2 linked regions of the Caldivirga maquilingensis IC-167 genome follow. The main gene of each other region encodes a partner of the protein of the gene in region 2 in a complex. Links are inferred from orthologs where the notes say so. Each region holds a gene or a part of one and is shown on either strand. Other genes may lie near its edges. The genes, in order: CMAQ_RS09605 and CMAQ_RS05065.

Evidence for each region.
Region 1: the proteins of CMAQ_RS05065 (region 2) and CMAQ_RS09605 are in contact, whole or in part, in a crystal structure (PDB 7CNS), measured with the Thermococcus kodakarensis proteins. The link is inferred for Caldivirga maquilingensis IC-167 from one-to-one orthologs. Residues at the interface, in WP_011250200.1 of Thermococcus kodakarensis: Ile25, Ala28, Leu29, Ile32, Tyr33, Ala47, Gly48, Asn53, Ile54, Ala57, Glu60, Phe61, Leu62, Tyr99, Ser128, Glu129, Ser130, Asn145, Arg146, Glu147, Gly148, Gly149, Pro150, Ser151, Leu153, Tyr164, Leu201, Gly202, Asn203, Gly227; in WP_011250199.1 of Thermococcus kodakarensis: Arg6, Lys7, Ile8, Leu27, Gly28, Thr38, Arg58, Gly59, Lys60, Gly61, Ser62, Thr63, Val64, Ser66, Tyr67, Val68, Tyr70, Ala71, Lys74, Glu86, Ala87, Glu88, Thr89, Ile90, Ala92, Thr93, Ile96, Ile97.

Annotation. Positions count from the first base shown.
Region 1 is NC_009954.1:1,938,951-1,949,534, forward strand. What follows is about bases 270-3,212. They hold CMAQ_RS09605 (aconitase X swivel domain-containing protein), read left to right. Parts: upstream 270-1,498; coding sequence 1,499-1,927; downstream 1,928-3,212. Other genes in these bases: CMAQ_RS09600 (RtcB family protein), read left to right, coding at 270-1,433; CMAQ_RS09610 (hypothetical protein), read left to right, coding at 1,872-2,156; CMAQ_RS09615 (HesA/MoeB/ThiF family protein), read left to right, coding at 2,196-2,909; CMAQ_RS10490 (mechanosensitive ion channel family protein), read left to right, coding at 2,976-3,212. Also shown: more of CMAQ_RS09600, read left to right, coding at 1-269; more of CMAQ_RS10490, read left to right, coding at 3,213-3,926; CMAQ_RS09625 (succinate dehydrogenase/fumarate reductase flavoprotein subunit), read right to left, coding at 3,923-5,680; CMAQ_RS09630 (hypothetical protein), read left to right, coding at 5,801-6,250; CMAQ_RS09635 (orotidine 5'-phosphate decarboxylase / HUMPS family protein), read left to right, coding at 6,247-6,900; CMAQ_RS09645 (cob(I)yrinic acid a,c-diamide adenosyltransferase), read right to left, coding at 7,259-7,756; CMAQ_RS09650 (50S ribosomal protein L13), read right to left, coding at 7,920-8,459; CMAQ_RS09655 (Ig-like domain-containing protein), read left to right, coding at 8,620-10,032; CMAQ_RS09660 (hypothetical protein), read left to right, coding at 10,034-10,584. UniProt on the Methanocaldococcus jannaschii protein: Component of a hydro-lyase that catalyzes the dehydration of mevalonate 5-phosphate (MVA5P) to form trans-anhydromevalonate 5-phosphate (tAHMP).
Region 2 is NC_009954.1:1,041,138-1,051,712, reverse strand. The notes cover bases 4,481-7,414. They hold CMAQ_RS05065 (aconitase X catalytic domain-containing protein), read right to left. Parts: upstream 6,569-7,414; coding sequence 5,393-6,568; downstream 4,481-5,392. Other genes in these bases: CMAQ_RS05060 (TrpB-like pyridoxal phosphate-dependent enzyme), read left to right, coding at 6,684-7,414; CMAQ_RS05070 (hypothetical protein), read right to left, coding at 5,067-5,342; CMAQ_RS05075 (hypothetical protein), read right to left, coding at 4,599-5,060; CMAQ_RS05080 (class I SAM-dependent methyltransferase), read right to left, coding at 4,481-4,636. In the rest of the region: CCA tRNA nucleotidyltransferase, read left to right, coding at 1-729; CMAQ_RS05095 (TIM barrel protein), read left to right, coding at 791-1,630; CMAQ_RS05090 (MFS transporter), read right to left, coding at 1,675-2,844; CMAQ_RS05085 (ATP-binding protein), read left to right, coding at 2,966-4,003; more of CMAQ_RS05080, read right to left, coding at 4,022-4,480; more of CMAQ_RS05060, read left to right, coding at 7,415-7,991; CMAQ_RS05055 (potassium channel family protein), read left to right, coding at 8,368-9,402; CMAQ_RS05050 (hypothetical protein), read left to right, coding at 9,502-10,455. UniProt on the Methanocaldococcus jannaschii protein: Component of a hydro-lyase that catalyzes the dehydration of mevalonate 5-phosphate (MVA5P) to form trans-anhydromevalonate 5-phosphate (tAHMP).

The sequences.
Region 1 (10,584 bases), 890 kb from region 2 along the record:
TAGATAGGCTCATTTGGGAAATACCTAAGACGTATAAACCATGCATGAAGGTTCCAGCTAGGATATTTGCTGATGAGTCATTAATAGAGAAAATGAAGACTGATTCAACACTTGAGCAGGCAGCTAACGTGGCTTGCTTACCTGGGGTATATAAGTATAGTATAGCATTACCCGACGCGCACCAGGGCTACGGCTTCCCAGTGGGTGGTGTGGCTGCTGTGGATTCGAATCAAGGTACAATAAGCCCAGGGGGAATAGGTTATGATATTAATTGCGGTGTTAGGGTGCTTAGGACTGATTTAACTGAGAATGAGGTGAGGCCTAGGTTGAGGGAACTTGTGAACACAATCTTTGAACTGGCACCGGCTGGTGTTGGTGAGACCGGTAAACTGCACTTACCTGTATCTGAGCTTAATAAGGTGCTTGATGAGGGTGTGGACTGGGCTATTAGGAATGGTTACGGTTGGACTGATGATAAGGAGTACATTGAGCAGAACGGTAGTTGGGACTTCGCGGATTCAAGTAAGGTTAGCCAGAGGGCTAAGGAGAGGGGGAAGGACGAGATTGGAACCATTGGGTCAGGTAACCACTTCATTGAGATTCAGGTGGTTGATAAGATATTTAACCCTGATGTGGCCAAGGTCTTCGGCATAGAGAAGGAGGGGCAGGTACTAGTCATGATTCACTCAGGTTCAAGGGGATTAGGACACCAGGTGGCTACGGATTACATTAAGGTTGCTGAAAGCAAAATGAGACAATGGGGCCTCTACCTACCTGATAGGGAATTAGCAGCCTTACCGTTAACGGCAAGGGAGGCGCAGGACTACTTACACGCAATGGCTGCCGCAGCCAACTACGCATGGACTAATAGACATTTATTAATGCATTGGGTTAGGGAGTCCTTTAAGAGGGTTTTCGGAAGGGACCCTGATAAATTAGGCATGAGGATAATCTATGATGTTGCTCATAATATAGCTAAGTTTGAGGAGCATGTAGTGGATGATGAGGGTCATAGGGCTAAGGTTTGGGTGCATAGGAAGGGGGCTACTAGAGCCTTCCCAGCGGGTAGGGAGGAGATACCTAAGGTGTATAGGGGGATCGGGCAACCAGTCCTAATACCTGGAAGCATGGGTACGGGCTCATATATTCTCGTCGGCTTTGAGAAATCAATGCAGTTAACCTTCGGTACAGCCCCACATGGGGCTGGTAGACAGATGAGCAGATCAGCGGCCGTTAGAAGTCTACCACCAAGTAAGGTTAAGGCGGCTTTGGAGTCAAGGGGAATTATTATTAGGAGCGCTGAATCAGAGATAATAAGTGAGGAGGCCCCCGAGGCCTATAAGAATGTCGATGTTGTGGCTGAGGTTTCTGATGCATTAGGCTTAGCTAAGAAGGTTGTTAGAATGAGGCCAATAGGGGTTGTTAAGGGTTGAAATTTAATCATAGGCACCAGTATCTTGATCGGGACTAAAATAAACCTTATTAATACGCTATATTAATGAGGCAGGTGCGTGCGCTTAAGGGTAATACCGTCCACGGTAATGGTGTTGTATCAGGGGAGTTAATTGCCATTAATACACCAATATCATTCCTAGGTGATGTTGATGGTGCCAGGGGTATTGTTAAGGTTAAGGGGATGGAAATCAATATAGCTGGTAAGATCCTTGCATTACCATACTCCACCGGTTCAACGGTGGGTCCATACGTAATGTATAAGTTAGCTAAGTACGGTAAGGCGCCATTAGCCATACTCACCATTAAGCCTGACACATTAGTACTGGTTGGGTCAATTATGGCTAACATACCCTTAGTAATTAATATTCCTGAGGAAATACTTAACTACAGTGGATGCGTAATTGAGGTGAACCTAAATGAGTCAACAGTACTCATCCCAGATGAGTGCAAGGTTAGCAATGCTACTGCTTAGGGAATTAGCCTACAGGGGTGGTAAAGCCAGGTTAAAGTACCTGAAGGTTTATAGGACAATACTTGAGTGGGGTGGGGGGGATTACGCAGCGTATATACTTAATAGGCTTAAGGATGGTTCATTAATTAAAATTGACGGCAACTACATAATACTCACTGCAACTATCCAACCCAGTAGCCCCACTAGGCTTGAGAGAGAGGCTAGGGAAATGCTGATTAGGGGGATATGAGAGATACGTTTATTTCACTGCGTTAATTCGCTTTTATTAATGATTAGTAGTGATAGGTATATTAGGCAGTTACCCTTACTGGGCATTGAGGGTCAAAGGAGACTCAGTAATAGTAGTGCATTAGTGGTGGGGTTAGGTGGATTAGGTTCATTAGCATCAATGTACCTGGCTGGTGCAGGGGTTGGTAGGCTTATTCTCGTTGATTTCGACACAGTCAGTATAAGTGACCTACATAGGCAACTCCTATACACTACTAGGGATATTGGTAAGAGCAAGGTTGAGGTGGCTGAGAGGAGGCTGAGGGAAATTAACCCAGAGGTTAAAATTGAGGCTCATCAAACGGTGTTAACGAAGAATGAGGAGGCTGAGGAATTAGTAGCCTCAGTGGACGTTATAGTATTGGCTGTTGATAATATGAAGACTAGGGTTGATGTTGATGAATTAGCCGCTAAGTACAGTAAACCAATAGTTAATGGTGGTGTTGATGGGTGGTTTGGATTAGTAACCACGGTGGTGCCCGGTAAGACACCGCGGCTAGCTGAAATACTGAACATAAGAGGCCTAAACCCAGTATCATGTGTAGAAGGCTTATGTAACGCAGTAATAGGCCCAACAGTAGGTGTAGTTGCATCCTGGCAGGCATTGGATGCGTTAAGAATACTTGCTGGATTAGAGCCAACGCTGGCCGGTAAGCTACTTGTAATAGATTCAAGTAAGGGAATGATTGAAATCATACCCATCTCCAGTCCTTAGGGGTTCAGATTCAAATAGTGTTCTAAATAATAAGGTAAATAAATCCCTCGATTGATAAAGGAATTAATGAAAGCTAGTGGTAATCAAGTGAGGCAGGGGCCGCCTTTATCATCAGTGTTAAGTAAAATAGTTAAGAGCTGGATTCCAATAATAATAGCAGGCATTGTGGTTTACATAATCTATCACTTAACCATCTACACGTTTAATGTTTCCCCGCGGTTAGCCTACTTAAGGAATTATGAGTACTTGATTAGGCTTTCACTGGTGTTAATAATAGGTTCAGTGTTAATACTCACGACCGGTAGGGAGATAACTAAGGCTCTTTACCCGTATGATCCACATACAGCCACTGTCCTTAAGTTCACGCTTCAATTCCTAATAGCGCTAGCCGTTATAGTATTCGTAACCGCAAGCATAGTTCAATATAGCCCAGCCGCCGCAGCCCTAAGCGGTACAGTAATAGGCCTAGTGCTTGGTCTAGCCTTCCAACAAACCCTTAACGACATAATATCAGGCTTCGTACTGCTTGTATCTAAACCCTTTAAACCAGGGGAGAGGATAACTTTCTTAACTTGGCGTTACGGATTACTTAGAGCCATGTACCCCACAGAGGGTACTCCAAATGGTTTTACCGGAACCATAATTGACATGGGGTTAATGTACACGACTATTGTACTTGATAACGGTGAAGTGGCTAAGGTACCTAATTCTGTTCTTAAGGACTCAATGATAATTAGTAAAAGTGATGCCAAGTACCATGCAGTTAGGGTTAGGCTTGATTTACCTGTTAAAATATCTGTAAGTGAATTCGAGAACGCCTTGAGGGAATTACTGATTGATGATGGTGTTAAGGACGTTAAGGTGTTGGCTGAGGAGACTTGGCAGCAGCTTGAAACATATCAAGTAGCCGTAGTGGCTTATGGTGATTCCAGGATGAGTATGGAGGAGTTGAAGAGCCTAGTGTTAAAGAGGGCTATTGAGGTTAGGAGTAAATTAAGCCAACAACGATCAAACTAATACTTCCTCTCCTCAGGTTTCCAACGAGTTATCTTAACCGGTGAGTAACTTATTCTAGGCTTATCTCCTGCCGTGTAGAAGAGTAGAGTGTGCTTAAGCCAATTGGCATCATCCCTCTTGGGGTAATCTAACCTATAGTGTGCACCCCTTGACTCAGTCCTATTTAATGCAGCTATCGTTATTAACTCGGCTTGCTCAAGTAGGAAGTCTAATTCCAGGATGTCTTTAAGGTTCTGGTTATATATCCTGCCGTCATCCTCAAGCCTAACCTTAGTAAACCTCTCCCTAAGCCTCTTAATGCTTGTGTAAGCCTCCTCAAGGGTGCTTTTATCTCTAAACACGTAAACGTTATTATCCATTGTTGAATTCATCTCAGCCTTAATTTCATATGGATTCTCACCCCCAACCTCCTTATGAATTAACTTATCGAATATCCTACTCTCCTCCCTAGATGCCAGGTCCTTGATTGATCCATCGAACTCCGGTTCAGATGCATTAAGGGCATACTGTGCTGCTAATGCTCCAGTTATCCTACCCCAGACTAAGCATTCTGATAGTGAGTTACTGCCTAGCCTATTAGCACCATGAACACTTATAGATGCTGCCTCACCTGCTGTCCAAAGGTTAGGTACCCTTGTTGTTGTTTCATCAAGCATTACTTGCCCATTAATATCAGCGTGTATTCCACCCATCATGTAGTGCATTGCTGGTCTAACTGGAATAGGTTCATTTACTGGATCGATTCCAAGAGTCTTCATGGCTATTTCCCTAATCATAGGTAACCTACTTTCAATTCTCTCCTCACCCAAGTGCCTTAAATCAAGCAACACGTAGCATAGGCCTGTTTCCTCATCAATGAAACCCCTACCCTCCATGCACTCCGTCACTATGGCCCTACTAACTATGTCCCTTGGAGCCAACTCCATCCTACTTGGTGCATACCTCTTCATAAACCTCTCCCCCTCCTTATTAATCAAGTAACCACCCTCACCCCTAGCCCCCTCAGTTATCAGTATACCGTTCGGGACTAGGGCAGTTGGGTGGAATTGAGGGAATTCAAAGTCCTTAAGCGGTATCCCAGCCCTATAGGCTAGTGAATACCCATCCCCCGTGGATGAGTGAGCCATTGTGGTGAAGCCGTACACCCTACCATTACCACCCGTGGCTATTATACCTACCTTAGCGAGGAACACCTTAAATTCCCCAGTCTTAAGGTCAATTACCGTGAACCCCTTGAAGACCCCATTCTGCATAATCATTGATGTGGCAAAGTGCTCATGAAACATCTCAACGTTCTTAAACCTAAGCGTATTATCATATAGAGTACTTAATAGGAAGAAACCACTCTTATCCTGGGCGAAGGTTGTCCTCGGTATAGTCATTCCACCGAAGGGTCTTTGAAGAATCCTACCCTGAGCATCCCTAGACCATGGGACGCCTAAATGATCCATGAAGATTATTTCCTTAGGAGCCTCCCTAACTAAAACCTCAACCGCATCTTGATCAGCCAGGAAGTCACTGCCCTTAACGGTATCGTAGGCATGTAGGTCTATATTATCCCCATTATCCTTAGGATACAGGACCGCACTCGCACCACCCTCCGCGGAGACTGAGTGGCTTCTCATGGCTTGAACCTTAGATATGACGGCTATCCTAAGCTTACCATTACTAACCCTAGCGGCCTCGAAGGCTGCCCTTAAGCCAGCTAACCCAGAGCCAAGAATCACTATGTCGTACTTCAATACTTCAACCATGCATTCAGTAATTAGCTTGGATTTTATAAATCTTATCATTTCACAATTGTTGAATTTGCCTGCTTAACCTTAGTTTTAATGACTTAAATTTTATTAACTGAGGTGTGTAGACTGCATAATATGGAGTCTCAAGCTGATAACACTGGTGGTGACTTAGAGGTAATGTACTTTGCATCGCTGAACGATTTCATGAATTACATAGATAACCAGATTAACTCCCTTGAGGAGACCATTAACTTAATTGAGAAGAACATTGCACAAATTGAACCAAGGTTAGTAGGCTTCCAGTCGCTTCTAAATATTATTAAGAAGCTTGTGGGTAATGAGAACATAATGCTAACTCCAGCAATAGAGGTTACTGGGCTTAAGATAATAGTTGATCCTAAGCCCATTGATGAGTACGACGTACTTAAGGAGTCCGTTGACTCCATGAAGGATAAGTTAACAGTGTTGAAGAAGGTTAGGGAATTAATAAGAACAATAATAGCCTCCACTAAACTAGACGTACCAATATTAGTACAGACTAGGGCTGGGGTCCCAATTAAGATGCTAATAGGTGTAAGTAAATGAAACTACAGGTGGCATTGGATTTAACAAACCTAGATGCTGCCGTTGACTTGGCTAGGAGACTTCATAGGGGTGGGTTGATTGATGTTATTGAGGTTGGTACACCATTAATAAAGGCCTACGGCATGTATGCTGTATCAAGAATGAGGGTCTGCTGCCCCTCGGCGCTAATATTCGCCGACTTAAAGACAATGGACGCTGGTAGAATTGAGGTGAGGTTAGCCTCAGAGAATGGTGCAAACATGGCCAGTGTATTGGCCGCTGCCCCAGTGGATACTATAAGGGAATTCAGTGATGAGGCCAGGAAACTGGGCTTAAGCACCGTGGTTGACTTCATAGGGGTGGTTAACGTTGAGGAGAGGGTTAAGGAGGTTCTTAATGCAGCTAAGGTTGATTACATAGGCCTCCACGTGGGTATTGACGTACAGGACTCTAGGAAAGTTAACGCTGAGGTACTTATCGATGAAGCCGAGTCAATAAAGAGGAAGTATAATGTTGGGGTTACCCTGGCAGGTGGTGTTGACGCTGGAACAGCCCTTAAATTAAGGGGAAGGGACATTGATATAGTTGTAGTTGGTAGAGCCATAACCTCAGCTGAGAAGCCGGAGGGTGTGGCTAGGGAAATTAGAAGAAACCTAGGACTAATGCAGTGAACATAGTCTTATGATTTGATCTTAAAATAATATACACATTATGGTATCATAATATTTAATTAACAAATTGATTACTTAGCCGTGTTTAATTCCGTGAACCTTAACCACTGAGTTAAGTATCCATCACCTCATTTTATTGAAGAGTAATAATTATTCCTAATACTTAATTATTACTCATGGTAATTTTTTCTTCGGGATAGAGGAAGTGGGCCCGCCGGGATTTGAACCCGGGACCTTCCGGTTATGAGCCGGACGCTCCACCATGCTGAGCTACGGGCCCTATTAACCTATGGTTGCCTAAGACTTTTTAACTTTTACCTCAGTGGCTTTTTAAACCATTCCCTTAATTAAGCATGATTCACCACTCAAGGCCCATGACTCCCACAATACCCTTATCATAGTAATGCTTAACAGGCTTAAACTCAGTTACTAGGTCGGCTAACTCAAGGAATTCACTTGGTGCATTACGGCCTGTTAAAACGACGTTAACCTCATTGGGTAGCTTCCTTAAGCCATCAATAACTTCACGACTAGTCATTAACCCACCGTTAACTGCATTGTTAACCTCATCCAATACTAGTAGGAAGGGTTTAATCATAATGCTCCTTTCAATAGCCTTGTTGAAAACATCCCTAGGGGTCCTTAAGGCTTCCTCACTCATGTAATACACCTCAACCAGATCACTCATCTTAAGTAATGCCGAGTATTCACCAACCCACTGTCCTCTGTAAATTAGGGTCTTCATAACGTGTGCAACTATTGACCTTAATCCATGGCCGTAAGCCCTCAGCACCAGGCCTAATGCTGCAGTGGTCTTACCCTTACCATCACCAGTGTAGACTAGTATTAAACCCATAGACTGGGTATAATAATCAGTGGTATATAAGGCATAAGCTTTAATGAAGCGGTAGCTACTATTTCTCATAATTAATAATCCTCTACTTAAGTAATTTATTTAGCTATAATGTAATGGGAAGGCAAACCCATGGTGATGAATTAAAAAGCGTAAGGGCAATGATTTATTGCTTATTACTCTCAGCCTTAGTGCTCATGCTTTGTCCCTTCCTCCATGCCTCATGCTCACTAGGTTCAATACTGGCCCAAATCTCCTCAAGGGTAACGTACTTTAAACCAGGCCTAAGCCTGAGCATTGAGCCTGGAATCACGTAAGCCGCCTTACCGCTGTATTCACTTGGTACACCCATGAATATTCTAATCCTCTTCAAGGCTGACTTACCCTTACTCCTCTTATACGGAAGCATACCCCTAATAATTCTCCTAAGGATCCTATCCGGCCTCCTAGGCCACTTTGGCCCAACCTTCTCTGGGTTATAATGAGTCCTTATCTCACTCATTCTCCTCTTAAACCAATCAATAACCATGTTCCTATCCCCTGTTACCACAGCCTTCTCAGCGTTAATTATTATAACCCTCTTACCCTGTAGTGCTAATTTAGCAACCACGGTTGCTAACCTTCCTGCAACGTGGTTTGATGCATCAATCACTACCTCATTTTCCTTGGGTAATTCACCCTTATTAAGCACCTTAACCTCACTCATAACTTAACCGAGGCACACTGGTGGGGGGCCTTTTAAATAATTTGCACCATGATTAATGCTAAGCCCAGGGATTCATCATAATTTTCCATTATTCAGCGTCAGTGAAGTTGAATTAAATGTTAAAAGCTTAAATAACCCTATAGGGGAATATAAGCGTATTATGTTTAACTTAAGGAAAGGGCAGATGAGCGCCATTGAGGCCATAGTTATTGTAGTTGTTATTGTATTAATGGTAATAGTATTCATTAGACTAATCCCCAGTTACCTACCCACGGCAGGCAGTGAGGTTAATACACTTCAATTAAACGCCCTGGCTCAAAGCCTACTAAACTACATTATCACTAATCCAGGTAATCCAGTTTACTGGGGTCAGAATGCAAGCCTAATGAATGCCTTTGGCCTAGCCTCATTTAACTCACCCTACTCCCTTGATCCATTTAAGGTACTTCAATTAGTATTCTGGGACTATGCGAATAATGCCAGTGTAGCCGTATCGCCAGGCAATATTAGGGGTTACTGCAGTATTAATCAAATAAATGGTGTGGGTTTCCAACAATTCCTAAGCCAGTACGGTATTAGCTACGTAACCTTGAATTACCTCTGGTTATTCACTGTTGGTTACCCAACGAACTGGGTGATTAGTTATAATCAGGTTAAGCAACTTCTTGGTTTAGGTAATAGTTATGACTTCGTTATTGTAATTCACCCACTCTACATGATTAGGGTAATTAACTTAACCTCAAACATAGCCTACATTAAGGTTACCGACTACTCCACCGGTGTAGCAATACCTAATGCGACGGTTACCGTGCAGTACTTTATAACATCACTGGCATCTAATAATGCTGTCTTTTACCAGGGTTACTCATCAGGAATAACCAACTCTAATGGGGTGGCTTCAATCAGCTTACCCGTAGCCTTTAACCCAAGTAATTACTACTACATGGTTATTACAGCGCAGACAGCTGGGTTGAAGGACTACGCCTACTACCAATACCCTGCTATTCAAATACCATTACTAACCGTTGGCATAGTACCCTTAATTAACAGTAATGGGTATAGCGTAGTATTCGCTGACCCACACATATTCACTAACTGCCTACTGGGGGTGAGTTTAAGTAATCCAAGTCAGTCTGCATTAGGTTTAAGGGTAGTTGCGGTATATAAGTCAATATATAATTTCACAACAATGAGCATTAACTTCACCTTTAACCCATCTAGGGGTAGTAATAGTTACCCAGTTTCATGCACGATCTTAAGTAGTAGTAATCCTCCTAATTACTCAGCCTGCTACTGGAACCTACCCAGCACACCCATGCTTCTACTGGTTTGGATTCAGAGGAATAGCCAAGGCCAAAGTGGCTCAGTACCCTTAAGTCAATTACTGGTAATACCCTTAGGCTATAACCCGGACTTATACTTAGTGAATAGGACAATAATCTTCGGTTACCCAGTTAAGTACGCACCCACTGGTGTGTCTAGGGCTTTAGTCTACATTGGTGATGCAGCCTACGTGATTAAGCTTTACCTATACTATAGGGGTAACGCCTTCAGCGGATTAGGGGTGAGTTAAATTGAGGGGGCAGGCAGTAGTGCTCATAGCGTTAGTAATAGTCCTAGCTGCACTAGCCCTAGCCGTAGTGTTCAGGGTATTTGCAATGGCCCCAGCCTATGTTTACCAGAGGAGCATATACTACGTCTTCAAGTATAACCCACTCCTAGTGACTCAAGGCTTAGCATTAAGCATGAATACTGCGGTTTACTCATTTGCAGTGAACTTTAGTAGGTATATGGTTAACTACGGTGTAACAATGTACCTTCACGTACTGGCTGGGTGGACACCATTACCAACATCATTACTCAGCATGCTTCAGCAGGAGTTCAACCTAATAATTAACACGGCCTACGCCCCCACAGGCTTAGCTGTGCCCGTGGGTCAACCAGTGTTTAACGTATCCGTATTCACTGATTTCTACGGTGCATTAGGGGTACCTAATGTTAATATGATTTACAGTGGTGGTTCAGGGGCAGGTATTAGCATTGGTGTTTCACAGAAATTCAACATGCCCACCCTTGGAATTTACAACTTAACCTTAAGTGATGCATTCAATTACACGGCGATATT
Region 2 (10,575 bases):
AAGATAATTCTTGAACCATCAAAGCAAGTTAACTTTAATGCACCATTAGTTGTCATTGATCCAGTTGACCCAGGTAGGAATGCTGCTGCAGCCGTCTCCCTAGACTCAATGGCGATCTTCATAGCAGCATCCAGGCGTTTCCTTAAGAAACCAAGCATGGTTTTCTTCACCAACAGTGCTCAATCACCCTCAGAATCATTAACACTAACCACACCAACATTAATCCTGTATGGTGAGTACCCTAAGGGTTACGTGGAGGATATTATTTGGGGTCAATTAAGGAGGATTGCATCAACAATATGGAGTACTGTGAGTAGCAGTGGCTTTAAACCAATTGACATAGGCCTCTATACGCCGCAGGACAATTACATTGTAGTAATGCTTACTGTTGAGGAACCTGAGTTACCTGAGTATGAAATACACATGGGTCCCCCTGTTTGGACTGATGAGGCTGAGGCATTCATTGAGAAGTACCTTAACGCCAGTAATGTGGTTGGCCCATTCATAAGGAATGGAAGGTGGTTTGTGATTAGGCCTAGAAGGATTAAGAGTATTAAGGAAGCCGTGGCCAAGAGTCTTAAGACTGTTAGAGGCAGTGTTGTTAAGGATTCCCTACTTAAGGGTCGTGTAGTTTTACTACGTGATGCTAGTCAAGTTAATGAGCTACCAGTGGAGTTAAGGGGCATTGCGTTAACCTTCATGGGTAAGAGGCCTCACTGGCTTACCTAACAACTACCCTTAATGCGTCTCGGGCAAAATAATTAAAAGTACAAAGCCTGAATTTGCCTAAATGGCTAAAGTCTACGTGGGGCCGGCTGGAGTACCAATGGGTTTAAAGGGTAAGAGGAGTACATTGGATGGGATTAAGTATGTTAAAGATATTGGGTTAAACGCCATGGAGGTTGAGTTCGTTAGGGGAGTTAGAATGAGTATCACTGACGCTGAGAATGCTGGGAAATTGGCTAGGGAAATTGGGGTTAGGTTATCGATTCACGCACCATACTTCATAAACCTATGCAGTGATAAGGATAGTACCGTTGAGGCAAGCATTAAGAGGCTGATGGAATCCCTGGAGAGGGGGGAGGCTATGGGGGCTACGGTAGTGGTCTTCCACCCAGCCTACTACGGTAAATTAGGCCCTGAGGGATGCTATAATGCAGTGAGGGAATCCGTAATGAGGGTAATTGAATTAATGGGTAAGGAGGGGATTAGCCACGTTAAACTTGGCTTAGAGGTAATGGCTAGGAGGAGCCAATTCGGTGGACTTGAGGAGACTTTTAAGCTTGTTAAGGAGATCAATAACCCTCAAGTGGTGGCTGTGGTGGATTGGGGACACATATATGCTAGGAATGGGGGAAGTATAGATTATAAGGCTATATTAAACATGTGGAGGGAGTACTTCGGTAATCAACCAATGCACACCCACTTCACCGCCGTTAAGTATAGGAGGGGGGAGTGGGTTGATGAACATGAACCAATAGACACTAATAACCCACCCTTTGAACCTTTAGCCCAGGAATTGGCTAAGGAGGATTTGGATATAACAATAATATGTGAATCACCCCTACTGGAGCAGGATGCATTAAAAATGAGGGATATGCTACTTAAGTACGGCAACACCATGGCTTAGGTAATTAACCTAGGCTTAATAGGATGAGTAACGAGGACTCACGCTTAATGAAGCTGCCTAGTCATATTGATTAACCTACGGTTAACCTTAAATAGGCTTAGGTAGATTAATGAAGCCACTAGGGCTGGGGATGATAAGGATTGCCATAGTAGGATCGGGTTATTAATCATATACTGCATAGCCTCACTGGACATTACTGAACCCATGGTTCTACCAATGTTGGATGCTAAACCGAAGACACCCATGTACTGGCCCCTCTTATCGCTTTCAGCCATATTCATGGCTATTGCCTGAACTATGGGTGAGACAATGATTTCACCCGTGGTTACCAGTGCCATGTCCAGTAATGCCTCATAGATGTTACTTACCATGAATATTACACCATATGAAATATAGTAGATTAATGAACCGTAAACAAGCCAATACCTAATATCCCTCCTTGATATGAAGCCACCGACCCTATCCTGTAGGGCAACAACCATGAATCCGTTAAGAGCGTATACAAGCCCTATGTCTGAGATCTCAATATGCTTCACAACGTTATAGTATGTTGTTAAGGCGAAGCCAAGTAACCCCATTGTTGAGAAGAGGAGTATTGTTGGTATTAGGAATAGGGCAAATGGGGCATTAACCCTAATTAACCTAAACGATACCACCTTCCTCTCTAATCCCCTTAGCATTAATATTAATGGTGTTGAGGCTAATGCAATTAATGCCGTTATTAAGAACACGTAACTATAACCCAAGTAATACATTACGTAACCACTTATTAATGGACCAATGGCCCAACCAGCATTAGCCCCCACCCTAATCCTGGAGTAGGCCCTAATTAAATTACCTAACCCTCTCTCAAGGTCACCTACAATGGTTGAACTAGCCACAGCAAACATACTGTTGAATAATGACTGAGCCAACAGTAATACCATCACTATCATGGTATTAAACCTAATTAGGAGGTAAGTTAATATGAGAACCATACTTGACCCAATGTTACCAATAAGCATTAATTTAACCCTACCCATGATATCTGTTAAAACACCACCAATTACCTGTGAAACAATGTTAACCAGCATCTGAGCACTATAGTAAATGCCGATTAACCAGAATGGTAAACCCAACTTATACAATATTAAGCCTATGTACGGCCAGATGAGGGAGAAACCAAGCGTCCTCATCCCATTAAGTAGCGCAATCTTATTTATTGTTGAACTCATTTCACTTCACTGAACTTAACAATATTTAAAATATTTAACGTGAGCTTTACTTGGGAATAAACTAAGTTACGCCTCATCCCTTAGTTTAATGCATTTAAAGGCTCATAAACCCTTTTAACCAATGATAGTCAGCTTAAGTGTTGAGGAGGAGGGTGGTGTCTCAGCTACGATTAACCTAATGCCGGTAACCTTAATTACTGGAGCCCCTGGTTCAGGTAAATCTAGGTTAATTAACATACTTTGGAACACATTCTCCAACATGGGTGTTAACGCTAAGTCTAAGATTAATTGGCTTGGTAAAGTCAGCATAATGGTTAGGGTTAGAATTAATGATGAATCAGCCGGCAAGGTGACTGGGCTTGAGTTGAAGGATCCTGAAGCCCACTTGGAGTATGTAATTGAGTACAACGGTAAGTCACTTAGGCAGATTATTAAGACCAGTGATAAGGCTTTACTTGTTCTTGAGGCTGATGACTCAAGGTCAATGATAACCCACCCCATTGAAGCCCCTGTGGCTGATGCATGGAGCCTTATCAGTGAAGATGCCTTAAGGGTACCTGAGGGGGAGGCATCAGTATTAATAAGTAGTAATGAGGATGCCTTGGAGTCCTCAAGGGTATTAATGGGTTTAATTAGGGGTGAGTTAATGAATCATAGGGTTCATATGCTAGGCCCCTACTTTGAGTATGATGGTAAGGAGCAGTCCTTAAGCCATGTTGATAACATTGGTAGGAATGGGGATGGGGTTATTAGGGCCTTGGCTGAGATTTTCATGAACCCCAGGTTTGATAGTGATGTTGGATTACTTAGGAAGGCTATGGCTAAGCTTGGTTACAGATCCCTTAGGGTTGGTTTATTTAATGGTAATGTAGCCTTAGGCTTCAGGGATAGTAAAGGTAACTACAGGATTGGGGCACCGTTACCATGTCACCTTAGGACTATTCTGGCTGTTTCAACCCAGGTGATGCTCATGAATAGAGGTGATATACTCCTGGTGGATAATTTAGATTACTGCATGAGTAATGAAACATGGGACGTCTTAATGAGTCTACTGGCTGAGTTAGCTAAGGATAAGTACATTATTGCTGAGGTTCATAATTATGAATTAGTGAGACGCATTAACTTAAGTAATGTAGTGTATTCTGTAGTATCGACTTAATGGGGAATAATTAAGCAACTAGGTATTTTCCCTCACAGCTAAGACTAGGTAATTAACCCTACGCCCAATGTGTACTTCATCCGTAAGCATAATCCTTAAGTTAACCGACACCTCGCTATCCAATTCACCCTTAGTGAATAAGTGGTAGTACCTGTTGACAGGTTCCTTAAGGCCCCATGACCACTTAATAACCTTATCACAGTCGGCATTACCGCAACCCCATACTGTAGCCAGGAATACTCCACCATTCTTCAATACCCTCCTAGCCTCGGCATACGCTGAATCCCTATCACTTCTGCTTAAGTGGTGAAGCATGGCTATGGTTATGTAAAGGTCTACTGACGAGGATCTAAGGGGCAGTAGCCTGGCGTCACAGTTAATGTACTCGACTTCACCCCCTAACTCATCATGGAGGTTCTTAACCATGTTATATGCCACGTCGCAGGCCACGTAGAGTCTATGCTGAATCACTGAGACTGCATAACGTGTGTTGGAACTATTTCCGCAGCCAACATCAATAACCACCCCATATTGCCTAACAGGTAACTTATTGAAAACTGAGACCCATGGACTCCTCCTTGATTCCCCATAAACCTCAGCTATCCTCTCGTAGGCTTCCTTTACTTCCCTCATTAAGCCATTCATAGTTACTTAAATTAATCACCCTACTGTATTTTAAAACGTTAATCACGTTCATTAATATTAAACCAGCCACTATGTGCTTGCATACTTTACCATTAATCATATTGCGTTCACAAGTGCACTTAGCCCCATACCTACCCACCGTGGTGTAGTAGTATTCATTCCTCCTACTGTCTGAGGAGAACCTTAACCTAACTCCAATAACCTCCTCACCATTATCGAAAACCCTTATTATCTCAGCCCTAGTTGGCTTATCGGTTTCATGCTCCAATTGAAACTCCCTCGACTTAATGTTGTCTGAAAGCCAGTAGTACACGTCAATAACCCAGTTTAAGCTAACGCCTAACCTATTGGAAAGCTCAAGTAGAAATGCCCTCATTTTCTTAGCATAATCCTCACTGGCGTTAATCTCCACCACTGGTCACCTATCCTTTGGGGAATTATTAATACTTTTAGCGTTCTCCCTCCTAGCCATGGCCTTAACGGAGTACATTAGATACTTCTTATATAGTTTCCTAGCTAAAGCCTTCTCCATGGGTTTACCCACGTTATCAGTCCTAACCTCATTAATAGCCTCCTCAGCATCAACAATCACATATATGCCGCATTCACTGCATCCAACCACTATTGCATCACCCTCACTAAACATTACTAACCTACCCCCACAGTAGGGGCACCTGTACCTAAGTAGTACCACGACCCTGTACTCACTGCTTTTTTAAAAGACTTATATGTAAAAATAAGGTATCAGTGGTTGCTTAATTCACTTTCTAAACAATCCTCAATACTGCATGGCATGGCGTTAACATTCACCAGCCTAGGTAGGTAAAATATAGCCTTAGACGACGGCGTTGCCACACTCCTAATACCTAACCCCTGAAGTATAGGTGACACCATGGGGCAGGTATCGGTGATTAAGTATACGTTAGCCTCCTTAAGCTTATTAATTAATTCAGGGCTTAGGGTGCTTTTAATGAACCTTGAGGTTGACACTATGAGGGGTTTCGCCAACCTCCTGTAACCATGCTTCTCAAGAACCTTAACAATGCTCATTACCTCCTCTAGGCTTGCGTGGGGGCATCCTATGAATAATGCATCGTATTCAATGGGCTGTTCATACCTTAACTCAGCATCATCAATGGTTATTGAATCGGGTTTATCAACCATGCTTAAGTACCTACGCCAATTAGGGTTAATACCCTTAATCACGGCCAGTGGGGTTGGGGAGTAGGTTGCGTAGCTGGCTAGGAATGACTTAAGTAACTGCTTATCCCAATTATCGTAATCAATAAACGGTACTTCACCCTTCAACTTACCTGCAGTAATCCTTCCAAGTAACCCAGCCTTAACTGGGGTGAGCCTTGCATTAACCTTAACAATAACCTTAGGTACCCTATTCTCCTCAACGTAGAGCCCAAACCTAGGTACCTTACCTGCTATGGCAATCATTATGGTGAATGGCCCAGGAAGCTTCTCAGTGTAGGCGTCATTAACTGAGTTAATGTAGGCTATAGCATTGGATTCACCCCATGCATGTATTGAACCGGGTTGAGGCCTAATGAATTCATATGGGGTGCAGGTTAACCAAAGGCTAGCACCCATTCTTCTCAAGTAATCAATAATCTCCATTTGCCTCCTAATAAAGGCCTCATTAACAGGTAGATTCAGGTTACCGTACTCAACCCCAGCAGGGTTAACTGTTGTGAAGACTCTGAACCTGGCTCCACTACTTGAAATATCCCTAAGGAACTCTAAGCCAGCGTCACCAATAGTTAAGTAGCTAACACCACTAACGTGCACTGTGTCAACGTCAAGCAGCCTATCAGCCTTAACAGCCTCACCAACCTTAATAACGGTCTCCAGGGCCTTAGCCAAGTACCCACCCTCCTTTAGTAGCCTCTCATCCTCACTACTAACATGCACTTCACTGAATCAATTAAGCCTCTTTAAAAATCCTCACCCACTGGTCATTCCAGGCTGTGAATCCTGGGTTTACACTTAAAAACCAAGCCACCTAAACCCCATAGGTGGTCACTATTTGGGTAAGTCACTAAGCCAGTATAGGGTAGACCTACCTCCAGATGAAATCCCAGATCACTGGTACAATATACTCGCTGATCTTCCTGAACCACTCCCACCGCCTCAGGATCCTGATAATGGGAGGAGACTTGAATTGCTTAAGAAAGTCATACCCTCTGAGCCCCTAGGCTTCGAATTCTCCACGGAAAGATTCATTAAAATACCTGATGAGGTGCGTGAAAGGTATATCCAGGTTGGTAGACCAACACCATTGATTAGGGCTAGGAGGTTTGAGGAGTACTTGGATGCCCCAGTTAAAATATACCTTAAAATGGAGGGTTATACTTACACGGGGAGTCATAAGATTAACTCAGCCTTAGCCTGGGTCTACTATGCGCTTAAGGATGGTGCGAGATTAGTCACCACTGAGACTGGGGCTGGGCAATGGGGTGCTGCGGTTGCCTTGGCTTCAGCCTTATTTAAGGTTAAGGCACACATATTCATGGTTAAGGCAAGCTACAACGCCAAGCCGCTTAGGAGGTTCCAAATGCAGATGTATGGAGCCGACGTTCATGCAAGCCCCAGTGAATTAACGGAATTCGGAAGGAGGCTACTGAAGGAGAATCCCAATCACCCAGGTAGCCTAGGTGTAGCCATAACCGAGGCCGCGGAGTACGCGCTTAATAATGGTGGTAAGTACGTTGTCGGCAGTGTTATAAACACTGACATATTATTTAAGACTGTTGCTGGACTTGAGGCTAAGAGGCAGCTTGAGTTAATAGGCGAGGACCCTGATGTAATGATAGGGGTAGTGGGTGGTGGTAGTAATTGGGGTGGGGCCTTTTACCCATTCATGGGTGATGAACTCAGAAGCGGGAGGGTTAGACGGAGGTATATCGCCGTAGGCGCCTCTGAGGTGCCTAAGGTTACTAAAGGCGTCTACAAGTATGATGACCCAGACACAGGTAGGGTTCTACCACAGTTGAAGATGTACACAATAGGCTCAGACTTCATTCCACCACCCATTTACGCAGGGGGGTTGCGTTATCATGCAGTTGCCCCAACCTTATCATACTTAATGAGCAAGGGTTACGTGGAGGGGAGGGATTATGACCAGGACACCGTGTTTAAGATGGCTCAAGTATTCGCACAGGTTGAAGGCTACATACCCGCACCAGAGACTGCGCATACTCTACCAGTAATTAAGGAGATTGCTGATGAAGCCAAGAGAACTGGTGAAAGAAAAGTCATATTAGTTAGCTTCAGTGGCCATGGCCTGCTTGACTTAGGTAACTTCGCTGATGTATTAGGGTTTGGAAAGGCATAACAATGAAGGTAAACCTTAGTAATAAACCGTTCTTAAACTAATTTAATGCTTCACTTTGTAATATTCATTAAGTTTGTGGCTAATTTAGTGAAGTCTAAGGAACGCTTGAATAACATTATTGTGAAATAAAGTGCAGGCGGTAAAGGTTTATGGGTACTTAACGAAATGTTTAAAAGGCCTATAAGGCAGTACCCTTGACGCACCGCCCGCGTGGAACGCCGCAGATCCCGGGTTCAAATCCCGGCGGCCGCATCACTTTTCCTTCTCCCGTCACCTAAACCACCGGTTCATACTAGGATGCTTAATGTTAGGTTAAGTTTCTATAATGGTAACGCTAATTAAGCATTATTAGAGGGGATGCTACTATGGGTTTAGTATGCCTATTATACAATTGAATGTGTATAGGCTAATGAGGAGGATTAGGAGAGTGTTGAGAAGCCTAGTAGTTTACGTAATATTAATGTTTATGGCTGTGTTGTTCATAGGTGCATTAGGCATTTATCTGGTTGAGCATGGTCATAACCCTGGTATTAGGAACTTTTTCGATGCCATTTGGTTCGTCATGGAGACTATAACCACCGTGGGTTACGGGGATATTGTTCCTCAAACCACTGTGGGTAGGGTTTTGGATATGGTTATAATGCCAATTGGTATAGCGGTAATAAGCATATTAACAGCATCAATAGCCACCTTATTAACTGAGAGGGCTATGGAGAAGATGGGTGGTATGAAGTCAAGCAGTAAGGGTAATCATGTGGTTATTCTGGGTGAGCCTGAGAGGGCTATCAACTTAATTAAGGCTTTGATTAAATTAATGGATGAGTCAGGTAAATTCATTGATATAGTTTACGTAAGTGAATTTGAAAAACCACCTAACTTACCTAAGGATGTTGAATTCATTAAGGGTAACCCAACGCTTAAGGATACTTTAATTAGGGCTAATGTTGATAAGGCATCATCACTAATAATCCTACCCCAGGGGGATTCTGCTTCAGCGGATGCTAGGACACTTATGGAGGTTGTGGTGGCTAGGAGCATTAACCCAAGCCTCTACATAGTGGCTGAGCTCCTCAATGAGGGTAATGCGGAGTATGTACTTAAGGCTGGAGCCGATGAAGCAATAGCCGTGGGGTCATTAACAACAATAGCTATGGCGAATGAAATCATTTATAGGGGATCATTAAAGGCAATAATGAGGCTACTTAGAGGTAACAGTGAAATCTTAGTTATTAACTCAAGCAAGTACACTGGGTTGAGTTTCAAGGATGCCCTCATTAGGGTGAGGGAAGATGAGTCGGGAATACTCATTGGTGTTCTCAGAAATAATGAGGTGTTAATAAGCCCAAGTGATGAACTAATTATTAAACCAGGTGATGAATTAATAATAATTAAATCAATGAACATTAAGTAGATGCAGCAGCCTAACCTTAATTAAGTGTATACCTGGGGAGTTAATGGAAATATAAATATTGAGGGTAAACCTTAAAACTCACTAAGTTGCATTGAAGGTATGAGGATCAAGTACCTCATATTAATTATTGTAGTAATCATTATTGCATCAGTCTCCCTCATAATGATCAACGTTAAGCATACTCAACTAGCAAGAGGCAGGATCTTCATTTGGATTGAACCGTGGATACCTAACACAACCATACCTAAATGGGCCTTAGCCGGCATTGTTACTGTTTACTACTGCAGTGGTAATGTAATGTGTCTTGAGACTCTTAATAACTCACTGGCGTTAGTTAAGTATTACCTTGGTGTTAATCATCAAGTATTCATTGCACTATACCCAACATATTGGACTTATAGGGGAGGATTAAATAACCCAGTTTACTTCAATTACAGTGACTTAACATACATAGTGAATTACCTGAAGACCATTGACCCAAGCGGTAAGGGGCTCTACGTTGGTTTCAGTGAACAATGGGGATGCCTGTATAATAAGCAATGCTTCAATACGCTTGCCCAAACATATAGGTGGCTTGAGGCTCAATTACCCGAGGCTCAATTCTACTACTACGACTGCTGCGTGGACCCAGTGTTAATGATTAACTTCGCTAAGGAGGCTAATATAACGATACTGGGATATGACATATACTCTTATGTTCATGTCGCTAAATACTCAATAATCGTTAATCCATCCCTCATGAATAACATTAAAACCATTAAGGATGCTGGATTCAAGCTAATTATTGGTGAAATTGGGTTCAGGGTATGTGACGCCAACGCCTGGTATAGTGCCTCACAAGCTAATCCAGGCATCCCCATTAACTGGAATTGCACTGCACCGGCAGTATATTTAGCAGAGGTCTTAAACCAAGTGAGCGGGTTAAAGCCGGTGTACATAGGTATATGGGTTTGGAATGACTGCTGCGGATTCGGTATAGATCAAAATCCATTAATGGTAAGCGTGCTGAGAAACTATACTAAAGGCATAGCATATTATCCATCGCACAGTTAATAAACGTGGATGATCACCGTGATTCATGGCAAATGCATTAATGATAACCAGCATTGAGATAAACTTATAAGATACTTAAACCCCGAGCCTAATCAAGGGCCCGTAGCTCAGCCAGGTTAG